2 regions of the Burkholderia sp. Ac-20353 genome follow, and region 2 is predicted to be linked to the other one. Evidence: predicted binding sites of a transcription regulator. Region 2 holds the regulator's gene; the other holds the start of a gene.
The links. The regulator FliA, encoded in region 2, starts transcription of late flagellar genes. The targets are predictions, from matches to a motif close to CTAAAGTTTNNNNNNNNNNNGCCGNTA.
Positions count from the first base shown of each region.

Region 1 (13,442 bases), on a different contig from region 2:
CGCGGATACGCCCGGCTACCAGGCGCGCGACGTCGATTTCGCGTCGACGCTCGCCCGCTCGCTGAAGCAGGTGGGCCCGGGCGGGCTCGCGCCGAGCAACGCAACGTCGCTCGCGCTGGCGCAGCCGGCCGGCGTGACGAGCGGGATGTCGATGGTGTCGACGGCGCCGGGCCACATGGCCGGCACCGCGAAGCTGACGCCGACGGGCGGCCCGACCGACGACTACGGCCGCGCGCAATACCGGATGCCGCTGCAGCCGGCGCTGGACGGCAACACGGTCGATCTCGACGTCGAGCGCGTGCAGTTCGCGAACAACGCGCTGCACTACGAGACCGGGATGACCGTGATGACCCAGCAGATCAAGGCGATGATCGCCGCGATCACGTCGAATTCGTGACCGCGCGCGGCCGCCCCGAACCGAAAGCCCGCATTAGAAAGCCGCATTAAGGAGCCTCCATGCCCTCGTTGATGAACATCTTCGGCGTCGCCGGCTCGGCGCTGTCCGCGCAGTCGCAGCGCCTGAACGTCACCGCGTCGAACCTCGCGAACGCCGACAGCGCGACCGGCCCCGACGGCAAGCCGTACAAGGCGAAGCAGGTCGTGTTCGCGACCGATCCGATCGGCGGCGCGCGCACGGCGTCCGGCCAGGGCGTCGGCGGCGTGCGCGTGCAGAAGGTGATCGACGATCCGTCGCCGATGAAGTCGACCTACGACCCGGCGAACCCGGCCGCCGACGCGAACGGCTACGTGCAGATGCCGAACGTCGACCCCGTGCAGGAGATGGTGAACATGATCTCGGCGTCGCGCTCGTACCAGGCCAACGTCGAGACGCTGAACACCGCGAAGCAGCTGATGCTGAAGACGCTGACGATCGGCTCGTGAGCTGCATTTTTACTGACCTGACCTGACAGAAGGCCCGACCGGATGACTTCCTCCGCCACGACGATCGGCACCAACGGCACGAATGTGTCGACGCTGCCGACCGACACGATGAAAACCGGCAATGCGTCGACCACCAGCACGTCGGCAAGCGACCTGCAGACGACGTTCCTGAAGCTGCTCGTCACGCAGCTGCAGAACCAGGATCCGACGAGCCCCGTCGACAGCTCGCAGATGACGACGCAGCTCGCGCAGATCAACACGGTGAGCGGCATCGCGCAGCTCAACACGTCGCTGACGTCGCTGTCGACGCAGCTCGCCGCGGGCCAGCAGACCCAGGCCGCGCTGCTGATCGGCTCGAACGTGCTCGCGCCGGGCAATGCGGTCACGGTGAAGAGCGGCGCGGCGACGCCGTTCGGCGTGTCGCTCGCGAGCTCGGTGTCGAACCTGACGATCACCGTGAAGAACGCGTCGGGCACCGTCGTGAACACGATCAACGCAGGCGCGCAGTCGGCCGGCACCGTGCCGTTCAACTGGACGCCGACCGACGCGGCCGGCAACGTGCTGCCGGACGGCAAGTACTCGATCAGCGCGAGCTATACCGACAGCACCGGCACGCCGCAGCCCGCCACGACGCTCGCGTCCGCGCAGGTGCAGAGCGTGATCAAGCAGGCGGACGGCACGGCGGGGCTGATGCTGTCGAACGGCGCGACGGTCGGCCTGTCGCAGGTCGCGTCGATCTACCCGAATGCGTCGTCGTCCGCGTCGACGTCGACCGGCACCACCACCAACTGATTCAGTTCCACACACGGAGACCGAGATGGGTTATCAACAGGGTTTGAGCGGTCTGGCGGGCGCGTCGACGGCGCTCGACGTGATCGGCAACAACATCGCGAACGCCAATACGGTCGGCTTCAAGTCGAGCACCGCGCAGTTCGCGGACATGTACGCGAACTCGATCGCGACGTCGGTGAACAACCAGGTCGGCATCGGCACGTCGCTGAACTCGGTGCAGCAGAACTTCAGCCAGGGCACGATCAACACGACGAACTCGTCGCTCGACGTCGCGATCAACGGTAACGGCTTCTACCAGATGTCGAACAACGGCGCGATCACGTACTCGCGCGACGGCACGTTCCAGCGCGACAAGAACGGCTACCTCGTCAATGCGCAGGGCATGAACCTGATGGGCTATGCGGCGAACGCGAAGGGCGTGATCAACAGCGCGCAGACCGTGCCGCTGCAGGCGCCGACGACCAACATCGCGCCGACGCCGACGACCTCGATCGCCGGCCAGTTCAACCTGAACTCGCAGGACACGGTGCCGGTCACGACGCCGTTCAACTACACCGACTCGACGAGCTACAACTACTCGACGTCGGTCCAGACCTACGATTCGCTCGGCGGCTCGCAGCAGGTCAACATGTACTTCGCGAAGACCGCGACCGGCACGTGGGAAGCGTATGCGGGCGTCGCGAACGCGGCGCCGTCCGATCTCGGCGCGGTCACGTTCAACGCGACGGGCGGCATCGCCAGCACGACGCTGCCGGGGGTGGCGACGCCGACCGCGGCGCTTGGCAAGTTCCAGTTCACGATCCCGACCACCGACGGCTCGACGACGCCGCAGAGCCTGACGCTCGACCTGACCGGCACCACGCAGTACGGCGGCAAGGACGGCGTGAACAACCTCGCGCAGGACGGCTACGCGAGCGGCACGCTGACGACGTTCTCGATCGGCAGCGACGGCAAGGTCACGGGCAACTACTCGAACGGCCAGACGGCGACCCTCGGCCAGATCGTGCTCGCGAACTTCAACAACCCGAACGGCCTCGTGTCCATCGGCGGCAACCAGTACATCGAGTCGGCCCAGTCGGGCGTGCCGCAGCTCTCCACGCCGGGCAGCACCAACCACGGCACGCTGGAGGGCAGCGCGCTCGAGAACTCGAACGTCGACCTGACGAGCCAGCTCGTGAACCTGATCACCGCGCAGCGCAACTACCAGGCGAACGCGCAGACGATCAAGACGCAGCAGACCGTCGACCAGACGCTGATCAACCTGTAACGCGCGAGTAACGGGCAGCCATGGACCGACTGATCTACACGGCGATGACGGGCGCGTCGCAGTCGCTCGACCAGCAGGCGATCGTCGCGAACAACCTCGCGAACGCGTCGACGACCGGGTTTCGCGCGCAGCTCGCGACCTTTCGCGCGGTGCCGATGAATTTCGGCGACGGCAGCACGATCGATCCGACGACGACGCGCACCTACGTGCTCGCGTCGACGCCGGGCGCGGATTTCGCGCCGGGGCCGATCACTCGCACCGGCAATCCGCTCGACGTCGCGGTGCAGGGGGCCGGCTGGCTGTCCGTGCAGCTGGCCGACGGCAGCGAGGCGTACACGCGCGCGGGCAACCTGCACGTCGACCAGAACGGCCAGCTCGTCACCGCGACCAACCTGCCGGTGGTCGGCAACGGCGGCCCGATCTCGGTGCCGCCGAACGCGCAGGTCACGATCGGCAAGGACGGCACGGTGTCCGCGCTGATGCCCGGCGACCCGCCGACTGCGGTCGCGATCGTCGACCAGATGAAGCTCGTCAATCCCGATCCGGCGACGATCACGCGCGGCAACGATGGCCTGTTCCGCACCGCGGACGGCAACCCGGCGGATGCCGACCCGAACGTCGTCGTCGCGCCGAATTCGATCGAAGGCAGCAACGTGAACCCCGTGAACGCGATGGTCGCGATGATCGACAACGCACGCGCATTCCAGCTTCAGACGAAGCTGATCCAGACGGCCGACCAGAACGAGCAGTCGGCGAACCAACTGCTCAACTTCAGCTGAGCGACCAAGCGCCAGCCTACGCAGGAGAACCTAACAAGTGAACCGTTCGCTCTACATCGCCGCCACCGGCATGAACGCGCAGCAGTCGCAGATGGACGTGATCTCGAACAACCTCGCGAACGTCAGCACCAATGGCTTCAAGGGCTCGCGCGCGGTGTTCGAGGATCTGCTGTACCAGACGATCCGCCAGCCCGGCGCGAACTCGACGCAGCAGACCGAGCTGCCGTCGGGCCTGCAGCTCGGCACCGGCGTGCAGCAGGTCGCGACCGAGCGCCTGTATACGCAGGGCAGCCTCACGCAGACCGGCAACTCGAAGGACGTCGCGATCAACGGCGCGGGCTTCTTCCAGGTGCTGATGCCGGACGGCACGAACGCGTACACGCGCGACGGCTCGTTCCAGTCCAACGCGCAGGGCCAGCTCGTCACGTCGAGCGGCTACCAGGTGATCCCCGCGATCACGATCCCGCAGAACGCGACGTCGCTGACGATCGGCAAGGACGGCGTCGTCACGATCACGCAGCCGGGCTCGACCAACGCGGTGCAGATCGGCGCGATCCAGGTCGCGACCTTCATCAACCCGGCCGGCCTCGAGGCGCGCGGCGAGAACCTGTTCTCGGAAACCACGTCGTCGGGCGCACCGAACGTGTCGCAGCCGGGCCTGAACGGCGCGGGCACGCTCAACCAGGGTTATGTCGAGGCATCGAACGTGAACGTCGTGCAGGAGCTCGTCAACATGATCCAGACGCAGCGCGCGTACGAGATCAACAGCAAGGCCGTGACGACGTCCGACCAGATGCTGCAGACTGTCACGCAGATGAAGAGCTAACCGGAAACACCCGTCGTCGCCATGAAGCAGGTTCGCCTCCCCTCGTTCGCCACCGTCCGCGCCGCGTGCGCGCTCGCGGTGGCGGCGCTCGCCGGCTGCGCGCAGATTCCGCACGAGCCGATCATCCAGCAGCCGATGACGGCCCAGCCGCCGATGCCGCAGTCGATGCAGGCGCCGGGCTCGATCTACAACCCGGGCTATGCGGGCCGGCCGCTGTTCGAGGACCAGCGGCCACGCAACGTCGGCGACATCTTGACGATCGTGATCGCGGAAAACATCAACGCGACGAAGTCGTCCGGCGCGAACACCAACCGCGCGGGCAACACGAGCTTCGACGTGCCGACCGCGGGCTTCCTCGGCGGGCTGTTCGCGAAGACGAACCTGTCGGCCGAAGGCGCGAACAAGTTCGCCGCGACCGGCGGCGCGAGCGCGGCGAACACGTTCAACGGCACGATCACGGTGACCGTGACCGGCGTGCAGCCGAACGGCAACCTCGTCGTCAGCGGACAGAAGCAGATGCTGATCAACCAGGGCAACGAGTTCGTCCGTTTCTCGGGCGTCGTGAACCCGAACACGATCTCCGGCGCGAACTCGGTCTATTCGACCCAGGTCGCCGACGCGAAGATCGAGTACTCGGCGAAGGGCTACATCAACGAAGCCGAGACGATGGGCTGGCTGCAGCGCTTCTTCCTCAACATCGCGCCGTGGTGAAGACGATGCGTACCCTGCTCGCGCGCGTGATGCGCTCCCTCGTCCGATCGGCTTCCCGATCGACTTCCCGCGCGGCCGCCGGCGCGCTCGCGGCCGCCTGCGTGCTCGCGCTCGGGCCCGGTGCCGCGCATGCGGAACGCCTGAAGGACCTCGCGCAGATCCAGGGCGTGCGCGACAACCCGCTGATCGGCTATGGCCTCGTCGTCGGCCTCGACGGCACCGGCGACCAGACGATGCAGACGCCGTTCACGACGCAGACGCTCGCGAACATGCTCGCGAACCTCGGCATCTCGATCAACAACGGCTCGGCCAACGGCGGCAGCTCGTCGATGTCGAACATGCAGCTGAAGAACGTCGCGGCCGTGATGGTCACCGCGACGCTGCCGCCGTTCGCGCGGCCCGGCGAGGCGCTCGACGTGACCGTGTCGTCGCTCGGCAACGCGAAGAGCCTGCGCGGCGGCACGCTGCTGCTCACGCCGCTGAAGGGCGCGGACGGGCAGGTGTATGCGCTCGCGCAGGGCAACATGGCGGTCGGCGGCGCGGGCGCGAGCGCGAACGGCAGCCGCGTGCAGGTGAACCAGCTCGCGGCGGGCCGCATCACGGGCGGCGCGATCGTCGAGCGTTCGGTGCCGAACGCGGTCGCGCAGATGAACGGGACGCTGCAGCTGCAACTGAACGACATGGACTACGGCACCGCGCAGCGGATCGTGTCCGCGGTGAACGCGAGCTTCGGACCCGGCACCGCGACCGCGCTCGATGGCCGCACGATCCAGCTCGCAGCACCTGCCGATTCGGCGCAGCAGGTCGCGTTCATGGCGCGCCTGCAGAACCTCGACGTGAGCCCCGACAAGGCCGCCGCGAAGGTGATCCTGAACGCGCGCACGGGCTCGATCGTGATGAACCAGATGGTCACGCTGCAAAGCTGCGCGGTGGCGCACGGCAACCTGTCGGTCGTCGTCAACACGCAGCCGGTCGTGTCGCAGCCGGGGCCGTTCTCGAACGGGCAGACGGTCGTCGCGCAGCAGTCGCAGATCCAGCTGAAGCAGGACAACGGCTCGCTGAAGATGGTGACGGCCGGCGCGAACCTCGCCGACGTCGTGAAGGCGCTGAACACGCTCGGCGCGACGCCCGCGGACCTGATGTCGATCCTGCAGGCGATGAAGGCGGCCGGTGCGCTGCGCGCCGATCTGGAGATCATCTAAATGGCAGCGAATCTTCCGGACGCGAACGATCTCACGCAGCGCTTCGCGCTCGACGTGCAGGGGTTCGATGCGCTGCGCGCGCAGGCGAAGCAGTCGCCGCAGGCGGGCGCGAAGCTCGTCGCGGGGCAGTTCGACGCGATGTTCACGCAGATGATGCTGAAGAGCATGCGCGACGCGACCCCCGAAGGCGGGCTGTTCGACTCGCATACGTCGAAGATGTACACGTCGATGCTCGACCAGCAGCTCGCGCAGCAGATGTCGTCGAAGGGGATCGGCGTCGCCGACGCGCTGATGAAGCAGCTGATGCGCAACGCGCACCTCGGCGCAGGCGCCGAATCGGCGACCGACCTCGGCGCAGACGCCGGCGCCGGTGCCGGCGGTTTCGGCGCAGCCGGCAGCGAAGGCGGGATGGTCGCGATGAACGCGATGGCGAAGGCCTACGCGAACGCGGCCGCGAACAACGGCGCGCTCGCGAACGGGCGCGGCTACTCGTCGGGCAGCGCGCTGACGCCAGCGGTGAAGGGCGCGAGCGGCGTGGCCGACGCCGACGCGTTCGTCGACCGCCTCGCGGCCCCCGCGCAGGCGGCGAGCGCGACGACCGGCATCCCGGCACGCTTCATCGTCGGCCAGGCGGCGCTCGAATCGGGCTGGGGCAAGCGCGAGATCCGCGCAGCCGACGGCTCGACCAGCTACAACGTGTTCGGCATCAAGGCCGGCAAGGGCTGGAACGGCCGCACGGTGTCGGCGCTGACGACCGAATACGTGAACGGCACGCCGCGCCGCGTCGTCGCGAAGTTCCGCGCGTACGACTCGTACGAGCATGCGATGACCGACTACGCGAACCTGCTGAAGAACAATCCGCGCTATGCGGGCGTGCTGAGCGCGAGCCGCAGCGTCGAGGGCTTCGCGCAAGGGATGCAGAAGGCCGGCTACGCGACCGACCCGAACTACGCGAAGAAACTGATCTCGATCATGCAGCAGATCGGCTGAGCGCCGGTCAGACCGCGCGTCAGAGTGTCCGTCAGAACGTCCGTCAGAACGTCAATCCGGCTAGATCTTGTCCGGCCGCGCCAGGCTTTGCCGCGCGCGGTTTGAACGTTTGCGCGAAAAAATTCGGGAAATCGATCTAAACTTTCGGACAGTACTGCCGCTAAGTGTGAGAGACCTGCGACCGGGCTGCTGTTATGGCCCGGTTTTAATGCGCACCGGTTCCCGTGCGCCCATGACAAGAAAGACCGGCAACCCATGAATATCGAACAGTCGACGGACCTGAGTTCCGATGCGGGACATTCCGGGCCGGACTATGCCCGCCGCAATCCGCTGGAAATCGGCGTGCAGCTGCGCAACCTCGTGAACCGCGGCGATTTCCTCACCGTCCAGTACCCGGGCGGCCAGCTCGTCACGCGGCTGCTCGAGGTCGACGTCGGCGCGCGCGCGTTCGTGTTCGACTGGGGCGCGCTCGCCGAGCAGAACAGCGCGATCCTGGGCGCGTCGCACTGCACGTTCGCGGCCGCGCCGGACGGCGTGCGCGTGGAGTTCGTGACCAGCACGCCGCGCGAGACGCGCTACGAAGGGCTGCCTGCGTTCGAGGCCAATTTCCCCGACCTGCTGTACTGCATCCAGCGCCGCGAATACTTCCGCGTTGACGCGCCGGTCATCGATCCGTACCTGTGCCGCGGCAAGCTGCCGGACGGCGAGAGCTTCCTGTTCGAGGTGCACAACCTGTCGCTCGGCGGCGTCGGGCTGCGCACGGCCGACGAGCGCGTCGAGGCGCTCGAGGTCGGCACGGTGCTGCCCGAGGTCGAGCTTCAGTTGAACGGCCACGGCAAGCTGTTGCTCGACCTGAAGCTCGTGTCGCAGCGCTCGACCGAGGTGCCGAACGGCACGCGCCGCTTCCAGCTCGGCTTTCGCTTCATGTCGCTGCCGGGCAGCGCGGAGAACACGCTGCAGCGCCTGATCACGCAGCTCGAGATGAAGCGCCGCCAGCTCGCGCGCGCGTGACACCCGCGCGCCGGTCCGCCGTGCGCGCCTGACCGGCGCGCGCAGCCGCGTCCGTGTGCATTTTCCCCTCAATTTTTTCGATCCGCGGCCGTTATACCGGGAGTCACGCAACCCGGCGGCCGCAGTGCGGCCGGCTCTTCAGGATCGCGCATGTCCAACACTCTGATGAACCTCGGGGTCAGCGGCTTGAACGCCGCGCTCTGGGGCCTCACGACGACCAGCCAGAACATCAGCAATTCGGCGACGCCCGGCTATTCGGTCGAGCGGCCCGTCTACGCGGAGGCGAGCGGCCAGTACACGGGCAGCGGCTACATGCCGCAGGGCGTCAACACGGTCACCGTGCAGCGCCAGTACAGCCAGTACCTGAGCAACCAGCTCAACAGTGCGCAGACGCAGGGCGGCGCGCTGTCGACGTGGTATTCGATGGTCTCGCAGCTGAACAACTACGTCGGCAGCCCGACGGCCGGGATCTCGACCGCGATCACGAATTACTTCACGGGCCTGCAGAACGTCGCGAACAACGCGGCCGACCCGTCCGCGCGGCAGACCGCGATCAGCAACGCGCAGACGCTCGCCGACCAGATCACCGCGGCCGGCCAGCAGTACGACGCGCTGCGCCAGAGCGTGAACACGCAGCTCACGAGCACGGTGTCGCAGATCAACAGCTACACCACGCAGATCGCGCAGCTGAATCAGCAGATCGCGGCCGCCAGCAGCCAGGGCCAGCCGCCGAACCAGCTGATGGACCAGCGCGACCTCGCGGTGTCGAACCTGTCGGGCCTCGTCGGCGTGCAGGTCGTCAGCAACGACCAGGGCTACAGCGTGTTCCTCGCGGGCGGCCAGCCGCTCGTCGTCGCGGACAAGAGCTACCAGCTCGCGGCCGTCACGTCGCAGTCGGATCCGAGCGAGCTCACCGTCGTGTCGCAGGGGATCGCGGGCGCGACCCCGCAGGGTCCGAACCAGAACCTGCCGGACGCGTCGCTGTCGGGCGGCACGCTCGGCGGCCTGCTGTCGTTCCGCAGCCAGACGCTCGATCCGGGACAGGCGCAGCTCGGCGCGATCGCGACCAGCTTCGCCGCGCAGGTCAACGCGCAGAACGCGCTCGGCATCGACCTGTCGGGCAACGTCGGCAGCAACCTGTTCTCGGTCGGCGCGCCGGCCGTCTACGCGAACCAGGGCAACACGGGCAACGCGACGCTCGCCGTGTCGTTCGCGAATGCCGCACAGCCGACGACGAGCGACTACACGCTGTCCTATGACGGCACCAAGTACACGCTGACCGACCGCGCGAGCGGCGCGGTAGTCGGCACGGCGGGGGCGATGCCGGGCTCGATCGGCGGGCTGAACTTCTCGTTCTCGTCCGGCTCGATGCTGGCCGGCGACAAGTTCACGGTGGAGCCGACGCGCGGCGCGCTCGGCGGCTTCGCGCTCGCGACGTCGAACGGCTCGGCGATCGCGGCGGCGTCGCCGGTCGTGTCGTCGGTCGTGTCGACGAACGCGGGCACCGCGACGATCACGCAGGGCACGGTGAGCGCCGGCTACCAGCTGCCGGCCGGCAAGACCACGCTGACCTACAACGCGACGACGCAGACGCTGTCGGGCTTCCAGCCCGGCACGACGGTGACGATCGCGGGCACGCCGCCGACCTCGATCGCGATCACGAGCGCGGCGACGACGGTGCCGTACAGCGCGTCCACCGGCGCGACGCTGTCGATTGCGAGCACCGTGCAGCCGCCACCGGCGGGCAAGATGAACGGCATCACCGTGTCTCTGGCGGGCGCGCCGGCGGACGGCGACCAGTTCACGATCGGGCCGTACGCAGGCGGCACGAACGACGGCAGCAACGCGCTCTTGTTGTCGCAGCTCGTCACCGCGAAGACGCTCGGCAACGGCACGACGACGCTGACGGGTGCGTATGCGAGCTACGTGAACGGGATCGGCAACACGGCCAGCCAGCTGAAGTCGTCGAGCGCCGCGCAGACCGCGCTGGTCGGCCAGATCACGTCCGCGCAGCAGTCGGTGTCGGGCGTGAACCAGAACGAGGAAGCGGCGAACCTGATGCAGTACCAGCAGCTCTACCAGGCGAACGCGAAGGTGATCCAGACGGCATCGACGCTGTTCCAGACCGTGCTCGGCCTGTTCAACTGATTTAGAGATCGAGAGGATCCAGGCGATGCGGATTTCCAGCGCCCAGTTTTTCCAGATGAACGTCGCGCAGATGAGCGACCAGCAGGCGCAGCTGTCGCAGCTGTACCAGCAGATTTCGAGCGGCGTCAGCCTGCAGACCCCGGCGGACAACCCGCTCGGCGCGTCGCAGGCCGTGCAGCTGTCGATGTCGTCGGCGACGCTGTCGCAATATGCGTCGAACCAGAACGTCGCGCTGTCGTCGCTGCAGAAGGAGGACTCGGCGCTCACGAGCGTCAACAACCTGCTGAACAGCATTCACGGGGTCGTGATCCATGCGGGCGACGGGGCGCTGACCGACAGCGACCGCGCGGCGCTCGGCACGCAGCTGCAGGGCTACCGCGACCAGCTCGTGACGCTCGCGAACACGACCGACGGCACGGGCAACTACCTGTTCGCGGGCTTCCAGTCGACGACGCCGCCGTTCACGAACAAGCCGGGCGGCGGCGTGATCTACAGCGGCGACAGCGGTTCGCGCGAGGTGCAGATCGCCGATACGCGCACGGTGTCGCAGGGCGACACTGGCACGAGCGTGTTCCTGTCGGTGCCGATGCTCGGCAGCCAGCCGGTGCCCGCGGCGGGCGCGGCCAACACCGGGACCGGCACGATCGGCGCGGTGACGATCACGAACCCGGGTGCCGCGACCAACGCGCACCAGTTCTCGATCACGTTCGGCGGCACCGCGGCCGCGCCGACCTACACGGTCACCGACAACACGGTCGTGCCGCCGTCGACGACGGCCGCGCAGCCGTATTCGGACGGCTCGGCGATCGCCGTCGGCACCGGCATGACGGTACCGGTGTCCGGGTCGCCCGCGCCCGGCGACACGTTCTCGGTCACGCCCGCACCGCAGGCAGGCACCGACGTGTTCGCGGCGCTCGATTCGATGATCTCCGCGCTGAATACGCCGGTTGGCAGCAGCACGACCGCGGAGGCGGCGCTCGCGAACGCGATGACGACCGGGACGACGAAGCTGAACAACACGATGACGAACATCCTCACCGTGCAGGCGTCGGTCGGCGGCCGCGTGCAGGAAATCCAGGCGATGCAGGCGGTCAACCAGACCAATACGGTGCAGACGACCAGCGACCTGTCGAACGTGACGAGCACCAACATGGTCTCGGTGATCAGCACGTTCCTGCAGACGCAGAACGCGCTGACCGGCGCGCAGAAGGCCTACGTGCAGCTGCAGAACCTGTCGCTGTTCCAGTACATCAACCCGTGATGCAGCGGGCGCCGGACGCGATGTGAGCGCCCGCTCACATCGCGCGGCCCCGTCCTCTGCACGCGTCCCGCGCCGGCTCGCACTTGCCGGCGCCGGCTCCCCGCCGGTTCCCGCTTGCCAGCGCCATTCCCGCTCCTTAAACTTCGCGCCAGATTCCAGACCCGGCGCATCCGTCGCAGCCGGGCGACCGACACGACAGGAGCATGTCCCGATGTCCGATTCCTATTTCCCGCGCTGGCGGGTGCAACCGACCGGCGCAGCCGCGCGCGTCGTCGGCCTCGACGAACGCCTGTCGTGGCCGCAGATGATTGCGATGGGCGTGCAGCACGTGGTCGCGATGTTCGGCTCGACCGTGCTCGCGCCGCTGCTGATGGGTTTTGACCCGAACCTGTGCATCTTCATGTCCGGCGTCGGCACGCTGCTGTTCTTCGTGCTGGTCGGCGGCCGCGTGCCGAGCTACCTCGGCTCGAGCTTCGCGTTCATCGGCCTCGTGATCGCGGTGACGGGCTACAGCGGCAGCGGCCCGAACCCCAATATTCCGGTCGCGCTCGGCGGCATCGTCGCGTGCGGCGTCGTGTATGTCGCGCTCGGCGCGATCGTGTCGGCGGTCGGCACGCGCTGGATCGAGGCGCTGATGCCGCCCGTCGTTACGGGCGCGATCGTCGCGGTGATCGGGCTCAACCTCGCGCCGATCGCGGTCAAGGGCGTGTCCGCGTCGACCTTCGATTCGCTGATGGCGCTCGTCACCGTGCTGTCGGTCGGCGGCGTCGCGGTGTTCGCGCGCGGGATGATGCAGCGCTTGTTGATCCTCATCGGCCTCGTGATCGCGTACGCGATCTACGCGGTCGCGACCAACGGGATGGGCCTCGGCAAGCCGGTCGATTTCGCGATCGTCGCGCATGCCGCGTGGTTCGGCATCCCGAGCTTCCATGCGCCGGTGTTCGATCCGCACGCGATGCTGATGCTCGCGCCGATCGCGGTGATCCTCGTCGCGGAGAACCTCGGCCACATCAAGGCCGTCAGCGCGATGACGGGCCAGAACCTCGACCGCTACGTCGGCCGCGCGTTCATCGGCGACGGGCTCGCGACGATCGTGTCGGGCAGCGTCGGCGGCACGGGCGTGACCACCTATGCGGAGAACATCGGCGTGATGGCCGTCACGCGGATCTACTCGACGCTCGTGTTCGTCGTCGCCGCGCTGATCGCGATCGGGCTCGGCTTCTCGCCGAAGTTCGGCGCGGTGATCCAGACGATCCCGGGCCCGGTGCTCGGCGGCGTGTCGATCGTCGTGTTCGGGCTGATCGCGGTGACGGGCGCGCGGATCTGGGTCGTGAACAAGGTCGACTTCTCCGACAACCGCAACCTGATCGTCGCGGCCGTCACGCTGGTGCTCGGCGCGGGCGACTTTTCGCTGAAGTTCGGCGGCTTCGCGCTCGGCGGGATCGGCACCGCGACGTTCGGCGCGATCCTGCTGTACGCGATCCTGCGCAAGGAGAAGGAGCCGGGCCCGGTGGTGTGAGGCAGCATCACGCGACGGCGTTCGCCTGCGCTTCGAGCCACGCACAGAACTGCG
Region 1 is NZ_JAAGPL010000198.1:583-14,024, forward strand. It holds gene flgB (flagellar basal body rod protein FlgB) at 1-397, shown strand, start outside; gene flgC (flagellar basal body rod protein FlgC) at 457-882, shown strand; gene G3N94_RS33650 (flagellar hook assembly protein FlgD) at 925-1,674, shown strand; gene flgE (flagellar hook protein FlgE) at 1,700-2,941, shown strand; gene flgF (flagellar basal-body rod protein FlgF) at 2,962-3,720, shown strand; gene flgG (flagellar basal-body rod protein FlgG) at 3,758-4,546, shown strand; gene flgH (flagellar basal body L-ring protein FlgH) at 4,568-5,257, shown strand; gene G3N94_RS33675 (flagellar basal body P-ring protein FlgI) at 5,251-6,459, shown strand; gene flgJ (flagellar assembly peptidoglycan hydrolase FlgJ) at 6,460-7,449, shown strand; gene G3N94_RS33685 (flagellar brake protein) at 7,705-8,460, shown strand; gene flgK (flagellar hook-associated protein FlgK) at 8,611-10,608, shown strand; gene flgL (flagellar hook-associated protein FlgL) at 10,634-11,869, shown strand; gene G3N94_RS33700 (solute carrier family 23 protein) at 12,081-13,388, shown strand; gene G3N94_RS33705 (transcriptional regulator GcvA) at 13,396-13,442, opposite strand, start outside.
Region 1: a site for FliA is predicted at 8,528-8,554, ahead of flgK (flagellar hook-associated protein FlgK). Genes of this name have one in related genera too.

Region 2 (4,349 bases):
GGGGCCCGCCTGGAGGGCCGGCCCAAGAGGCCCGCTCGGGGCTCCTGAGGCCGGTCAGGACCGTTCGGCTTGCGCCGCTCGGGCCGCGTGCGACTGCCCGGATGACGGAACGGCGGCCGCGCCGGACTGCGCGCGGCCGCCTGTCTGCAGGCCGCCGCCCCGCCGGGCCCGCACCGTGTCGCGCATCGCTGCGCGGCCCGGCCCGCCCCCGGCGAACGGCGGCTTGCGCCGCATCAGTAGCGGTAGTGGTTCGGCTTGAACGGGCCTTCCTTCGCGACGCCGATGTACGAAGCCTGCTCGTCCGACAGCACCGACAGGTTCGCGCCGATGCGCGCGAGGTGCAGGCGCGCGACCTTTTCGTCGAGGTGCTTCGGCAGCACGTACACCTTGTTCTCGTACTCGCCGCCGCGCACGAACAGCTCGATCTGCGCGAGCGTCTGGTTCGCGAACGAGTTCGACATCACGAACGACGGGTGGCCGGTCGCGCAGCCGAGGTTCACGAGGCGGCCTTCGGCCAGCAGGATCACGCGCTTGCCGTCCGGGAAGATGATGTGGTCGACCTGCGGCTTGATGTTTTCCCACTGGTACTGGCGGGTCGACGCGACGTCGATTTCCGAGTCGAAGTGGCCAATGTTGCAGACGATCGCGTTATGGCGCATCGCCTTCATGTGATCGTGGTTGATCACGTGGAAGTTGCCGGTCGCCGTCACGAAGAGGTCGGCCTTGTCGGCCGCGTATTCCATCGTCACGACGCGGTAGCCTTCCATCGCCGCCTGCAGCGCGCAGATCGGATCGATTTCGGTGACCCACACGGTCGCGCCCAGGCCGCGCAGCGACTGCGCGCAGCCCTTGCCCACGTCGCCGTAACCCGCGACGACCGCAACCTTGCCCGCGATCATCACGTCGGTCGCGCGCTTGATGCCGTCGACGAGCGACTCGCGGCAGCCGTACAGGTTGTCGAACTTCGACTTCGTGACCGAATCGTTCACGTTGAACGCCGGGAACGGCAGGCGGCCGTCCTTTTCCATCTGGTACAGGCGGTGCACGCCGGTCGTGGTTTCTTCGGTCACGCCCTTGATGTGCGCGAGGCGCGTCGAGTACCAGGTCGGGTCGGCGTCGAGATGCTTCGCGATCGACTTGTACAGCGCGACTTCTTCCTCGTTGGTCGGCTTGGCGATCACCGAGCGATCCTTCTCGGCCTTCGAGCCGAGGATCAGCAGCAGCGTGGCATCGCCGCCGTCGTCGAGGATCATGTTCGCGAATTCGCCGTTCGGCCATTCGAAGATGCGGTGCGAGAACTCCCAGTACTCGTCGAGCGACTCGCCCTTGAACGCGAACACCGGCGTGCCGGCTTCGACGATCGCGGCAGCGGCGTGATCCTGCGTCGAGAAGATGTTGCACGAGGCCCAGCGAACGTCCGCGCCGAGCGCCTTCAGCGTCTCGATCAGCACGCCGGTCTGGATCGTCATGTGCAGCGAACCGGCGATGCGCGCGCCCTTCAGCGGCTGCTGCGCCTTGTATTCGTCGCGAATCTGCACGAGGCCCGGCATTTCGGTCTCGGCGATGTTCAGCTCCTTGCGGCCCCAGCCGGCAAGTGCCATATCGGCGACGAGATAATCGTTGGAAGCTTTGGAATCGACGATGGCGTTCATCACGCCCTCCTTTCTAAAAAATTTCTAGATTGGTGACGTGAGCGCCGTTCAGGAAGCGGCGGCCGGCGCATTGCGCCGCGGCCCGACCGCTTGGTGAAGCTTTCCGAGCCTGGCGGACGCTGGATGGCCCGTCGCAACGCTCCTCGGAAAACGGGTGGGATTGTAGCAAATCGGCGCGAAAGTTGCGCGATCGGCGCGGCAAGCGCGAGCTGCGACCAGCACGCGCGCAACGCGGCGCGCGCCGCTAAAGGGGTCAGGTTTCCGCGCCGACCCACGCCTGCTCGCGCAATCGCGCGCGCAGCCGCGCGACCGCCTGGCTGTGCAGCTGGCACACGCGCGATTCGCTGACCTCGAGCACCGCGCCGATCTCGCGCAGATTCAGACCCCGCTCGTAGTACAGCGACATCAGCAGCTTCTCGCGTTCCGGCAGCCGCTCGATCGCCTCGACGAGCGCCTCGCGCAGGTGCTCGTCGAGCAGCGCCGACAGCGGATCGGCGTGATCGACGCGATAGCGGTCGAGGAACGGCTCGTCGTCGGCCGCGCGGTCGAAATCCTCGTAATAGATGAGCTGGCTGCCGTGCAGGTCCTGCAGCATCCCCTGGTAATCGCCGAGCGGCATCTCCAGGTGCTTCGCGATCTCCGCCTCGCTTGCCGCGCGGCCGAGCTGCTGCTCGACCTGGTGCACGGCCTGCTCGACCTCGCGCGACGTCTTGCGCAGGCTGCGCGGCAGCCAGTCGTTGCTGCGCAGCTCGTCGAGCATCGCGCCGCGGATCCGCTGCGTCGCGTAGGTCTCGAACTGCGCGCCCTGGTCTTCCTTGTAGCGGCCGGCCGCGTCCATCAGGCCGATCATGCCGGCCTGGATCAGGTCGTCGAGGTCGACGCTCGCCGGCATCTTCGCGACGAGCTGCAGGCCCAGGCGGCGCACGAGCGGCGCGTATTGCGCGAGCACGTCGGCCTGGGAAATCTTTCCTTGAGCGTTGTACATCATGGCTCTCTCCTTCCGGTGGCGCTCACGCGGCGTGTGCCGCGCCCGCCTCGAACGACGGGCTGCCGCCCGCGCGGATCGGGCCCGCGCCGGGCCTCGGGCGCAGCGGCCAGTACAGCAGGTCGGCGGCAATCTGCCGGTAATCGCGTGCGGCCGGCGTCGACGGGAACGCGTCGACCGCCGTGCGCACGAGCTCACGCGCATGCTCGACGAGCGGATCGGCGCTCACGCAACCGGCGTCGGCGATCGACACCGCCAGGTAGCGGCTCGCGACGCCCGCGAGGTTGTCGTAGGCCGTCTTCGCGTCGGCGTGGCTGCCGACGTGGTTGGTCAACACGCGGAACTGCGCGATCGCATGCGCGTAATGCAGCCGCTTCATGTGCGCGTACGCCTCGGTGATCGCGTGCGCGGCGACCCGCGTGACGATCAGCACGTCGTGCGCTTCGCGTGCGAGGGCCGAGAACGCGCCGTTCGCTTCGGGCTGCGCATCGACGAGCACGATGTCGGCCGGTCCGTCGACGAAATCGCTCAGCTGCGCGTCGCTGTAGCCGGCACGCGCGAGCCGCGCGGCCGCGCACACGGCGAACCCGGCGGCGACCCGCGTGCGTTCGCCGTCGCGCAGCCATGCGCCGGCGAGCGTCGCGGCGACCGAGTGCACGTCGGCACGCTCGTCGACGACGAGCACATCCTTGCCGAGCGACGCGAGCGCGGCGGCGAGGTTCACGACGGTCGACGTGCAGCCGACGCCCGCCGGCCCGCCCGCGACCGCGACGATTCTCGACGCGCGCCCGGCCAGCAGGCGCCGCAATCCTTCAGCCTGATCGACCATGCGTTTATCCAAAGCGCACCTCGTGCAGCTCGGCGGTGGAACGTGCGGTCAGCGCGGAAAGCAGCGTCGGCATGTCCTCGTCGTGCGGCACGAAGGGCGAGCCGTCGCGCGGCACACAGAACGCACTCTTCATCAGGAATTTCTTCGTCGCGACGTACAGGTTCTCCGGCACCTTCTGGCCGGTCGACACGTAGTGGACGGGCAGCTTGTAGCGGATCACCGTGTCGAGCACGCCGCCGAGATGGGTCGCCTCGTCGAGCTTCGTGAGCACGCAGCCGGCGAGGTCCGGATGGTCGCCCGCGCTGCGGTACGCCTGCACGACCTCGTTGAGCGTGTCGCCGTGGCTCGTCGCGTTGAGCAACAGCAGACGCTGCACCGGCGTGTTCGCGCCGTGCAGCATCGCGATCTGGTCGGATACCGCGCGGTCGCGCTGGCTCATGCCGATCGTGTCGATCAGCACGATGTGCTTGTTGCGCAGCTCGGACAGCGCGAGCTCGAGATCGCCCGCGTCCTTCACCGCATGCACGGGCACGCCGAGGATCCGGCCGAAGATCCGCAATTGCTCGTGCCCGCCGATCCGGTAGCTGTCGGTCGTGAGCAGCGCGACCTTGCTCGCGCCGAAGCGCATCACGCAACGCGCGGCGAGCTTCGCGGTGGTCGTCGTCTTGCCGACGCCCGTCGGGCCCATCAACGCGAACACGCCGCCACGCTCCATCAGCGCGTCTTCGCTTTCGAGCACCGGCAGGTTCGCCGCGAGCACCGTCTGCGCCCATTCGGCCGCCTGCTCGAAGGTCTGCTCGCCGTCGCCCTGCGGCAGGTTGTCGACCATCATCCGTACGAGCTGCGCGGAGAAGCCAGCCGCGAACAGGTGTTTCGTCAGCGC
Region 2 is NZ_JAAGPL010000283.1:241-4,589, reverse strand. It holds gene ahcY (adenosylhomocysteinase) at 234-1,652, opposite strand; S-adenosyl-L-homocysteine riboswitch at 1,685-1,803, opposite strand; gene G3N94_RS37840 (RNA polymerase sigma factor FliA) at 1,906-2,640, opposite strand; gene G3N94_RS37835 (MinD/ParA family protein) at 2,663-3,478, opposite strand; partial or broken gene flhF (flagellar biosynthesis protein FlhF) at 3,471-4,349, opposite strand, start outside.